2 regions of the Xylanibacter sp. genome follow, and region 1 is predicted to be linked to the other one. Evidence: riboswitches for the same ligand, from Rfam matches in the RefSeq annotation. Region 1 holds a riboswitch; the other holds the start of a gene.
The links. A riboswitch is a leader RNA that binds a small molecule or an ion and turns the genes downstream of it on or off. The one in region 1 is predicted to bind cobalamin.
Positions count from the first base shown of each region.

Region 2: linked by a shared signal. The riboswitch ahead of ACZMIG_RS03470 (TonB-dependent receptor plug domain-containing protein) and the one ahead of ACZMIG_RS07170 (TonB-dependent receptor plug domain-containing protein) in region 1 are both predicted to bind cobalamin.

Region 1 covers NZ_DBLZAX010000007.1:93,572-98,989, reverse strand. Annotated here, with positions in the region: gene ACZMIG_RS07185 (TonB-dependent receptor domain-containing protein) at 1-832, opposite strand, end outside; gene ACZMIG_RS07180 (hypothetical protein) at 829-1,182, opposite strand; gene ACZMIG_RS07175 (hypothetical protein) at 1,416-3,059, opposite strand; cobalamin riboswitch at 3,648-3,836, shown strand; gene ACZMIG_RS07170 (TonB-dependent receptor plug domain-containing protein) at 3,886-5,418, shown strand, end outside.
Region 2 covers NZ_DBLZAX010000002.1:345,128-350,545, forward strand. Annotated here, with positions in the region: gene ACZMIG_RS03465 (YncE family protein) at 1-672, opposite strand, end outside; gene ACZMIG_RS03470 (TonB-dependent receptor plug domain-containing protein) at 685-2,673, opposite strand; cobalamin riboswitch at 2,714-2,898, opposite strand; gene ACZMIG_RS03475 (hypothetical protein) at 3,085-3,891, opposite strand; gene ACZMIG_RS03480 (nitrilase-related carbon-nitrogen hydrolase) at 3,921-4,676, opposite strand; gene ACZMIG_RS03485 (replication-associated recombination protein A) at 4,795-5,418, shown strand, end outside.

The DNA.
Region 1 (5,418 bases):
ATTTTGTAACAGTAGCCATGTCTGTAAACTTCTTTTCCCTGCTTCTGCCCGTATCGTATGTCAAGGTGGAGAATACTTCAAAACCACCTGCACGGTATTTAAGGTTCATCATGTTGCCACTTTGAAAGTAATGTCTGAATCCGTATTCCGACCTGAACGTGCCGCTCCATCCGTCGCCCTGTGGCTTTTTCGTGCTGATGCGTATAACGGCCTTTGCATCTGCCGCATAAGATGAGCCTGGATTGCTTATCACCTCCACATTCCGGATATTGCCGGACAATAGTGTTGATAATTCCTGCAAGTCGTTGATCTTACGTCCGTTGATATAAACGGCAGGCGTCCCCTTGCCAAATATTTCCAGATTGCCGTTGGTTTCAACAACCATTGGAATCTGTCTGAGCACATCTTTTGCCGTTCCTGCCTTGGCCAGGATGCTGTTCTCCACATTCGTTACCAGAGCGTTTCCCTTCAGATAAGTTTTAGAGGCATTGCCTTTTATCACCACATTCTCCAGCATGGTGTTGGCTGAGGCCGTCATCATGATGTCGCCCAGTTCGCCGTCAGGAGTGATGTCGACATATCTTGAGTCGAAACCCACGTATGACAGCCTTAGCCTTAATCCCTGCGCTGCGTCGTATGACAGACAGAAACAGCCGTTGCCGTCGGTAATAACTCCGTCGACAAATGCAGAATCATGAAGAAGTACCACATTTACAAATTCCATAGGTACCCCGTCAGTATCGGTAACACGGCCTTTTATGTCCTTGCCGGATAATGAGGATAAGGCAAGGCCTGCTGCCACAATCAATGTGAAACGTTTCCTTATGTTCATTGCTTCTCAATCTCCTTCCATTCAATTATTCTGTCTTTATCTCCGTTGCATACCACATGGGCTGTATGCATTTCTTTTACGCCATTCTCTGAAACCACACAGTAAGTTACGTTGCAGGCGAAACGCAGCTCGCCGTTTTCCTTATAGTCTTTACATAAGAATCTGCTGCTGAGTTCTACCTTCTCTCCCTTGGCTAGTGTGGCCTGCACATGGCTTACTACCGCCTCTTCAAAACTTCTGTTGGTCCTGTTGCCGTGTCCGGGCAGATGCAGTTGTCCGGCTGATGCAAGCACAATAAGCATGATGACCAACAGGCTGCCTGCTGTTTTTACAAATCTGCTTTTTCTCATTATGGTTCTTCTCCGTTTTGTTGATATTATGGTTTTTCGTCAGAGGCCGGGCGTCATGACAATATGACCCATGCGCCCTTTATGGATTTAAGCTTCTGACGATGCAAAGTTACGGCGAAGAAGAACCTTACAACGACTAAACAGGCAAATAAAAAGTCTTAATAAGAAAAGCGTAACCTGCTGAATATCAGTGGTTACGCTTTTTGTAAATCTAAATGTCGCCCTGCCGCGTCTTAATCGGCCTTAATGCCGTTGATGTAGGATACGATGTCCTGTCCTTCGGCAGCCCCGGTCTTCTTTCTGATGGAAGTCTTGCGGACATAAATCGTGGCATCCGACTGCTGTGTTACTACGCCAATCTCTTTTGTTGAGAAGCCGGCACACAACAGGCAGGCAATCTGTATCTCCTTTTCCGTAAGCACATTGCCGTATCGTTCCGTAAGCCTGTTGTGGAAGTTGTCATAAAGACGGTCAATTACAAGATAAAGATCAGGCCACACAAGCAGGCTGTCTGTCAGAATCTTGCCCTCACTGATGCCGGCTATGCGTTTCAGAAGAGCCTGATTATGGTTGGTCGGGGTGCTTGCCACCATGCGTATTATTCCAAGTTGCTGCAAAAGTATTTTCTTGAAGAAGGCGTCGTCTTCACTCTTCTGCTGCTTTTCTTCAGGTGTTTCTTCCGCCGGAGTCTGCGTCTCTTTCAGCATCCTTTTCAGCGTGTCTATGCTGTTTTCGGCTTCTGCCAGCCGGCTTAGTCGGTTTCTGTAATATATCCATCCGCCAGCCACGCCCAGCAGAAACAACAGTACGGCTGCCGCCAGCATCCATCCCATACGCTGTCTGTCAAGTCTCAGCTCATGGTTTGCCCACTGCAGGCGCTCCTTCGCTTCCTGCCGTCTTGCCAGGGTGCTCTCCTTGGCATGCATGTCGGCAGTTATCGAGTCGCAATACCTGGATAAGCCAACATAAGATACGGGCTTTCCGTCCCCGTAGTCTAACAGGCAGCGCTCCAGTTCTATCACCATTCTGCGCGAAATGTCGTCAAAGCCTTTTGCCTCAAGTCTCGCTTCGCTCTCTATGGCCTTTTCGTCGCAGATGCGTGCAGAGTCAGGCATGTGCAGATTGATATAGTTTCCTGCCATGGCCATCTGAATGGCCGACAGGCCTGCCATCTGCGGCATCATTCGGCTTATCTCGCGGTAAACGTTGTTAGATTGGCGATACTTTCCGTTGTTTGCCAGATAGTCGGCATAGTTGCGCAGAAACTCACACGCCATGGCCGTGTCGCCGTTCTCCGTGGCCATCCTTACGCTTTGGCTGTAAAAGTGTTCCGACCGAGGGTCTCCCGCTAACGAAAGGTTCAGTCCTATCTTATAGTTCAATATTGCTTTGTCACGTTTCGTCGGATTAAGTTCCAGCGCCCTTTTCATCACCTCGGCAGCCTTGCTGTATTCCCGCTGAAGCTCAAGCAGCCTTGCCTGTTCGGCCATCAGCTTAACCCGTTTTGTTGAATCCTTAATCTTGCCAATCCCTTTGTTTAGGACGTTTATGGCTTCAGCCCTCTTGCCTTTCCAGTTCAGGTACGATGCCTCCAGAAGATAGCTGTCTGTTTGCTTGTCGGCCTCTTCGCGATAGTGCATGATGGCCTCCGGCAGCTGTTCGTCCTCAGCCAGAGACATCCCCATTATCTGATGGGCCATAGCCCGGTTCCATACCAGGTGCAGCTGCTCTTCCCTGTTCAGTCCGCCGGCATTTTCTATAGAGTCCAGTATGGCCAATGCCCTCTCCGGTGCTGTCTTCAGCATATTGTCGCTTAGCTCCAGCGCCTTCCTTCCGGGTGAACTGCATGACGCAAGCAGCACCGCAACCAGCATCATTATATATATTGCCTTTTTATGCATAAATAGCTTATTTCATGTTTGTTGTCATGCAAAGATAAGGATTTTAAGGCAAATCCAAATCAAAATACTTTGTTGTTTTCGTTCGCCGTTACACACGCCTGTGTCAGTCTTTGTCGCATAGATGTTTCCGGGGGAGGAATGCATCACAGATAAACAATGTCTGGGCAATCCGTTTAAGGTTAATGTGCGTGGGGTTTTTGCGGTAAGGCAGACCGCTTTTTATACGCCTTTGTAATGTATTGATATTCAGTATGTTGCAAAAGGTGGTCTTTTAGCTCCTGAAAGACCATCTTTTGCAGCCTAAAAGGATACCTTTTACATCGCAAAACGTGGCCTTTTACATTCATGCTGCTTTCGCCATGCCTTTTCTTTGGCGTCAGCAGACCTTTAGTTCTGTTGCTTTCCGCCTTTCTGTCCCTGTGTCTTGGTCCATGTTCCGGCAGTGGTTCTTGTGCCTTGTGCCGATGTACTGTGCCGTCATGTCTGTCAACTCGCTGTTTATATGCCGATATGTTAAATTTAAAACATTTATGTAAAAACATGGTGCCGTTAATATAAAAACACTTAACTTTGCCCACGCAACGGTTCGCCGTATGGCGATTAAAAGGGAACCGGGTGAGAATCCCGGACAGACCCGCTGCTGTAATCCGCCCTTATATCGGGGTGCGAACAATGAAGCCACTGACATTTTTTCGGGAAGGCGTTCGCATCCGGGCGGTAAGTCAGAAGACCTGCCTTGCTGTTTTTAATAACCTTCCGCAGCCTCGTGGATTAGGCTTCAGGAGAGCATTCTTAATTTTTTATGAAACAAAGATTAGCCATTATGTTCTTGTGCATGGCTGTCTTTACGGGCTATGCGCAAAAGCATGTGAGCCGTCTCGACAGTGTGCAGAGACTTAACGAAGTGGTAGTGCTGGGCAACAGCCAGCGCAGTGTCATTCCGTCGCAGCAGCTTAAGGGCGAAGAACTGCAGCGGCTCAACAGCCTGAGTGTGGCCGACGCGCTCAGGTTCTTTGCCGGCGTGCAGCTGAAAGATTACGGCGGAGTGGGCGGCATCAAGACCGTCAACATAAGAAGCATGGGCACCAACCACGTGGGAGTGTTCTACGACGGCATACAGCTGTCTAACGCGCAGAACGGACAGGTGGACCTCGGCATGTTCTCGCTCGACAACATGCAGGCCATATCGCTCTACAACGGACAGAAGAGTCAGATATTCCAGTCAGCAAAAGACTTCAACTCGGCCGGCTCCATATACATGTGGACGCGCCGCCCCGTGTTTGCCGACAGCACCAGTTATCATCTCAAAGCCACGCTGAAGACAGGTTCGTTCGACCTTGTCAACCCCGCCCTGCTCATAGAGCTGCGCCTTTCCGACAAGGTGTCGGCGTCGTTCAGCGGCGAGTGGCTCAGCAGCAGCGGCAAGTATAAGTTCCGCTACCGCCGCAAGGCCGTCATGACCGACGAGATAATGTACGACACCACCGCCGTAAGACAGAACGGCGACGTGCGCGCCACGCGCATGGAGGGCGCGCTCTTCGGCACCATCAGCGGCGGCGAGTGGATGCTCAAGGCATACAACTACACCTCGGAGCGCGGCGTGCCGGGGGCCATTGTCAACAATGTTTGGCGCCGCGGCGAGCGCATCTGGGACAACAACTCCTTCGTGCAAGGCTCAATACAGAAAGATTTCGGCAGCCGTTATCACACCCGTCTGATGGCAAAGTATGCCTATTATCTCACCAAATACGTCAACAAGGACACCACCGTGATGATGATAGACAACGTTTACCGGCAGAAGGAGCTGTATCTGTCGTCGTCACACCTGTATAACATCACCAACTTCTGGGACGTTTCGGCTGCCTACGACGTGCAGTGGAACACGATGGATGCCGACATGTACGGCTTCGTTTATCCCACCCGCTGGCACCATTTCCTCTCGGCAGCCACCGCCATTACCCTCGGCCGCGTCAAGATGCAGGGCAGCCTTGTGCTCAACTACGTTCACGACCGCACCCGTCTGGCCAAGTCGGCAGGCGACAAGACCGTGCTTACTCCCGCCTTCTTCCTGTCGTGGGCGCCCTTCGGCAGCTCCGATTTTACGATCCGCGCCTTTGCCAAGCGCAGTTTCCGCATGCCGACGTTCAACGACCTTTATTATGCCGACATGGGCAACTCGCAGCTGCGGCCCGAATACACCACCCAATACAACATCGGTTTTGCCTACGACAGTCGCCGCAGCCGCGGCTTCCTGACCGAATGGAGCCTTCATGCCGATGCTTACCGCAACTTCGTCCGCGACAAGATTGTGGCCTATCCCAAGGGCGCGCAGTTC
Region 2 (5,418 bases), on a different contig from region 1:
ATAAAGTGTTCCGTCGATAACACTGATGCCAACAGGGTTTGTTATCAATGGGTCGGTGAGATTTGTAACGCTTCCATCGGTAAGGTTGATGTATGAAATAGAAGGATTTTGGCCATTGCCATAGCTGCTGTTTGCTACATAAAGCATATTGCCGTCTATAGCAATTCCCTCAGGATACGAACCGGCCTGATAAATCTTATCTAGATTTAAAGATGCTGTGTCGATTGCTGCAACGTAGCCTTTGAATGTTGACACATAAATTTTTCCGTTTCCGGCTGCAAGACGTCTGGGTGTCTCACCCTTGTCTGCTCCCATAACTTCGGTTGTCTTTATTGTTCCGACAGACACCATTGTGTTCTTGTTGACAACTTCAACTGTATTTTCACCCGTTACAACAATATACATCTTGTCACCATAAATCAGAGCGTCATTAGGTGTTGTACCAAGATTGCGTCCATTGGCAGCCTGAAATACCTTCTGGGCGGCTGTCTGTGTAGAATAGTCAATAGATGTGATGCTGCCGCTGATTTGAGAACTCATGTTTCCTGAGTTTACAATGAAGGCACCTGTGCTTACATCAATAGGTTTCGGAACGTAATTATCGTCATCGTCGCTGCACGATGTAAATGATACGCATAATGCAATTGCTGCAAAACTTAAAAATTTTTTCATTTCTTTTTTTGATTAAAATTTATAATTTATTGAAAATTGATAGCTTATTCCCGGCATCGGATATGCCTTGACAATTTCGTATTGCTTGTTGAGAAGGTTCTTGATGTCTCCTCGTAGGGTAATCGTGTTTTTGGCTATTTTAAACGACCTGAAAAGGGTTATGCCGGTTTCGAAAAATCCCGGTATGTTAGAATCTTCATAATGTTCGTTATTTGAACTGCGGCTGCTCATACCGGTGCCGTGTACTGTGAGGTTTACCCATGGATTTTCGTAACAAACAGAAACGCTTCCAGAGTGTAATGGTGTGTAGGCAATCTGGTATCCATAATATGGAGATTCCGGATTAGTACGGTTTTCTGCATTCTGCAGGCTATAGCTGGCTGTAAGAGTTATCAAATGCTTGTCTGAAAACTTATGCATTACATTAGCCGTTGCGTCTAAGCCCAACACTCTTACCTTTCCGACATTTATGTTTGTCCATATAAACATATTGTATGGTACGGCAACTATTTTGTCTTTAACATGGTTGAGATATCCGTCTAATGTTATTTTGATATTTGTCTTTTTTGTGACATCTTGTAATAATGTGAATCCTATATTATATTGATCAGTGCTTTCAGGAAGCAGATTTGTGCTGCCGTAATGATAGAAATATGACTCATTGAATGTTGGTGCCCTGAATATATTTTTATATGATGCTCTAATATAAAAGTCATTATTTTTAAAAACTTTATATGAGAGTGACAGAGATGGTGAGAGTTTGCTCATGTCGCGTGCAGATTCTCCATATTCTGCACCATTGTAATATAGTGAAAGCAGCAACTTTCCGATGATAGACAGTCTTGCTGATTTATATTTAGCTGTAGCTGCCTGAAGAACGGTATGTCTAAATGGGTGTGTATCTGTTGAAAGGCTGCTGTTCATGTTGTTATAGCTGTAGTCGGCAGAATAGCAGAACGCCCAGTCTTTAAATGGAGTGTACAGGAGACTTGCAGATGTATAAGCTTCTCTTTGCCAATAATCAGCATCTTTTATGCCGTCGCTATATGAACCGTCTTTATATTTTGAAGCTGCCCAGTTATATTTTGCATTAACTTTTAAAGATAGATTGTTGCTGTTAAATGTGCGGTAGCCGATTTGGGCAAAGAAGTTCTGGTCTCTGAGCTCTTCATTGCTTATATTTGTGTAATATCTGACTTGTCCGGGCAGTTGTCTGTCGTTATCATAATAATATATTTTGCCGCTTAATTCATTGCGGGTATTAATGTTCCATATAAAATTAGTCTCACCATGCCCTGATTTCATACGACTGTTTGTGCGGCGCTCTTTTGTAACGACTGAAATATTGCGTAGCGTGAAAGGATAATCGTTTTCTGCATAGACGAATTCTCCAATTGCCGAGAAAGAAAATTTGTTTGAAAAATTCTGCTCGTATCTTATAAATGGACTAATATATCCGAATGAACCAACTTTCAGCTGAGTGGTCAGATGAGGAGCAGTGTCTTCTGTAGGAGACTTTATTGTCCTTATGTTAATGGATGCCGGTAAACTGGCATTTTTTGCGGGTATAAAAATGTCGTCATTATCGCCGATGACAAGCGATATGTTGTCGATGTTTTCTAAGGAATAGCGCGACAGGTCGATTTGTCCGCTCTGGCAGTCGCTAAGCATTATTCCGTCATAGCTAACGCCTGTATGCTGAGTGCCGAAACTTCTGACAGAAACGGTTTTCATACCTCCGGCACCACCATAATCACGTATGGTTATTCCGGGCATACGGTTAAGGGCATCAGCTATATCAGTGATGCCTGCAGTATTAAGGCTTTTGTTGTTGATTACATATAATGGCGATGTACTGGTAACTTCGTGCTTTTTTTTATTTTCTGTGACCACAACATCCTGCAACTGATATGTGTTATCAATTGTATCATTTTTTTCAGATTGCGCTTGAGCACAAAAAGGAACTGAGCATACCAGAACTAATGCCGTTATTTTTTTCATGTGTGAAATGTTTTATCAACAGCTTTCCTCGAAGCTGGTGGGATAAACTGTTTCAATGGCAGGTCTTCTGACTTATTGTCATAAAAGCAAACGCCTTCCCTATAATACACAGTGGCTATTTTGTTTGCTTCATAAACGACAAATTACAGCAGCGGGACTGTCAGGGATTTTCACCTTGTTCCCTTTTAATCATCATATGATGAACCGATTGATTGTGCAAAGGTAATGATAATAATTATAATTTTAATAATAAAACAGTTAAAAAGATGATATGATACATTCCTTTTAATAGAAAGTGCGTATATATGTTTGGTAAATTGATGTGGTACGAAAAATAGCCATACCAGCGATAAGCACGGTATGGCTATTATATGATATTTACAATTGTGATGCTAAATGTATGCTTGTGTTTTAGTATTCGTCATCATCTGCGACATCTTCTGCTGTAAGATCGAGGTCTTCAGGATTTTCCTCGATTGTTGTTCTGTAGCTTTCTTCTGTCAGCTTATCTTCGTCGAATGCGTCATCATCATCGTCATTGTCATACTTTTCATCAATCTCTGGCAGATCCTCGTCGTCATCTTCGTCAGAATCGTATTTGCGAGAGTCGTCTGTTCCAAATTTAAGACGGGGCTTTTCTGTTTCGGGCTTAAGTTTTGCAAAAATAGCTTCAATCCATGCACCTTTTGAAATTTCCAATACTTCAAATCCGTCAGCAACTTTCTTTTCGTACATTCCGCCAACTTTATGTAATCTGTCTTTGGGTAAAGTTGTTGTACTTATGTCAAATCCGCTCTGTATGATATCCTGAATGCTTTGTGACAAAGAATCCCAACCTCCGCCAAAATTACGATCGATAACTTCAAGCAGTTTTGTTGCAGAAATATGTCGGATGTTCTCGTATGTAAGGTCTGTTACCCTTAATATAGGACGTTTTTTTATTCCTATTTTGACCTTCTGGCTTTCATCGACAGGCATTGTGCCAATCTGGAAACCGCGGGCTTCATACTTCTTGATTATTTCAGGGCGGTCTATCTTTATTTCTTCAACTTCAAATGCGCTTTTGATGATATCAATGTAGTGCTTGATGTTTTCTCTTATATCGGAGTCTTTTTCTGCAACTTCCAACATCCTGAAAACATCATTCTCCTGAATATCCCAAACGTTACTTTTGTTGATGGTTTTTAATGTAAGTGACTTCTTATCAATATCTTTCATATTTCTTTTTAATTAATTTCTTTTTATTTTTAAAATATATCTCTATCTGTCAGTATAGGAAACTTTGAACGATAATGATTCAGTTTGTCTAAATCAATTTCAACAGTGATAGCCTGTTCTTTTTCGTCAGACAGGGCTAGTAAAGCGCCTTTGGGGTCAATGATGGCACTATTTCCGTTATATTGACATCTATCATCTTCCCCTGTGCGGTTACATCCAATTACATAACATTGATTTTCAATGGCCCTTGCTCTTAATAGGATGTTCCATGCGTCCTGCCTGTTTTGAGGCCAGTTGGCCACAAAAATTATAGCGTCATAGTCTTCTTTATATCTCATCCATGCAGGGAATCTTAAATCATAACAGGTCTGTAATAAAAAACGGAAATTTTTATATTTCGCAATTACTCTTTTGTCGCCTGCTGTATAGTATACGTCTTCTCCTCCGTATTTAAACAAATGGTGCTTGTCGTAGTAATAATATTCTCCGTCAGGCATTACAAAATATAATCTGTTTCTGTACTGTGACTGATGTGTCAGGATAGAAAGACTTCCACATATTGCACATCTGTTGGATTGTGCTGTTTCTTTCATCCATTCAAGTGATTTCTGAAAATTGACTTCAGCAGAATATTTTGCCGGATCTGTTATAAATCCTGTCGCCCACATTTCTGGCAATATGTATAAATCAGAGCCAGGATTATTGGATATAAGTTGACCTGCTGCAACCTGATTCCTATCAGGCTGCACCCACTTGATATCCGTTTGGAGGATTGTAACTTTCACTATTTATTCTCGTTTTCAGTTTCTATGAATGCTGCAAAAGTAATATATTATCTTTTATTCGCAAGTTTTTAATAGATATTTTTTGCATAAATGACATATATTTTCTACTTTTGCATTTATGGTTAAGCCTTTAGCAGAGAGATTAAGACCCAAGGTTCTTGACGACTATATCGGACAGAAACATCTTGTCGGTAAGAATGCCGTTCTCCGTAATATGTTGGAAGCCGGAAGAGTGACATCTTTTATCTTATGGGGGCCTCCTGGGGTAGGAAAGACGACATTGGCCTTGATAGTGGCAAATCACCTAAAAGTACCCTTTTATACATTGAGTGCTGTTACAAGTGGTGTGAAAGATGTCAGGGATGTTATTGATAAAGCCAAGAATGCTGGCTTCTTCAATAATTTTACTCCTATATTGTTTATTGATGAGATACACCGCTTTAGCAAGAGTCAGCAAGATTCTTTGTTGGCTGCGGTTGAGAAAGGTATAGTTACGTTGATAGGCGCAACCACGGAAAATCCTTCTTTTGAAGTTATCAGACCATTGCTTTCAAGATGTCAGCTTTATGTGTTGAAGCCCTTGGAAAAAGAAGACTTGCTCGGACTTTTGCAGCGCGCTTTAAGAGAAGATGTTGAACTGAAGAAAAAAAATATAGAACTGAAAGAGACTAATGCCATTCTAAGGTATAGCGGGGGAGATGCCCGTAAATTGTTGAATATTTTAGAGTTGGTCGTTGATTCT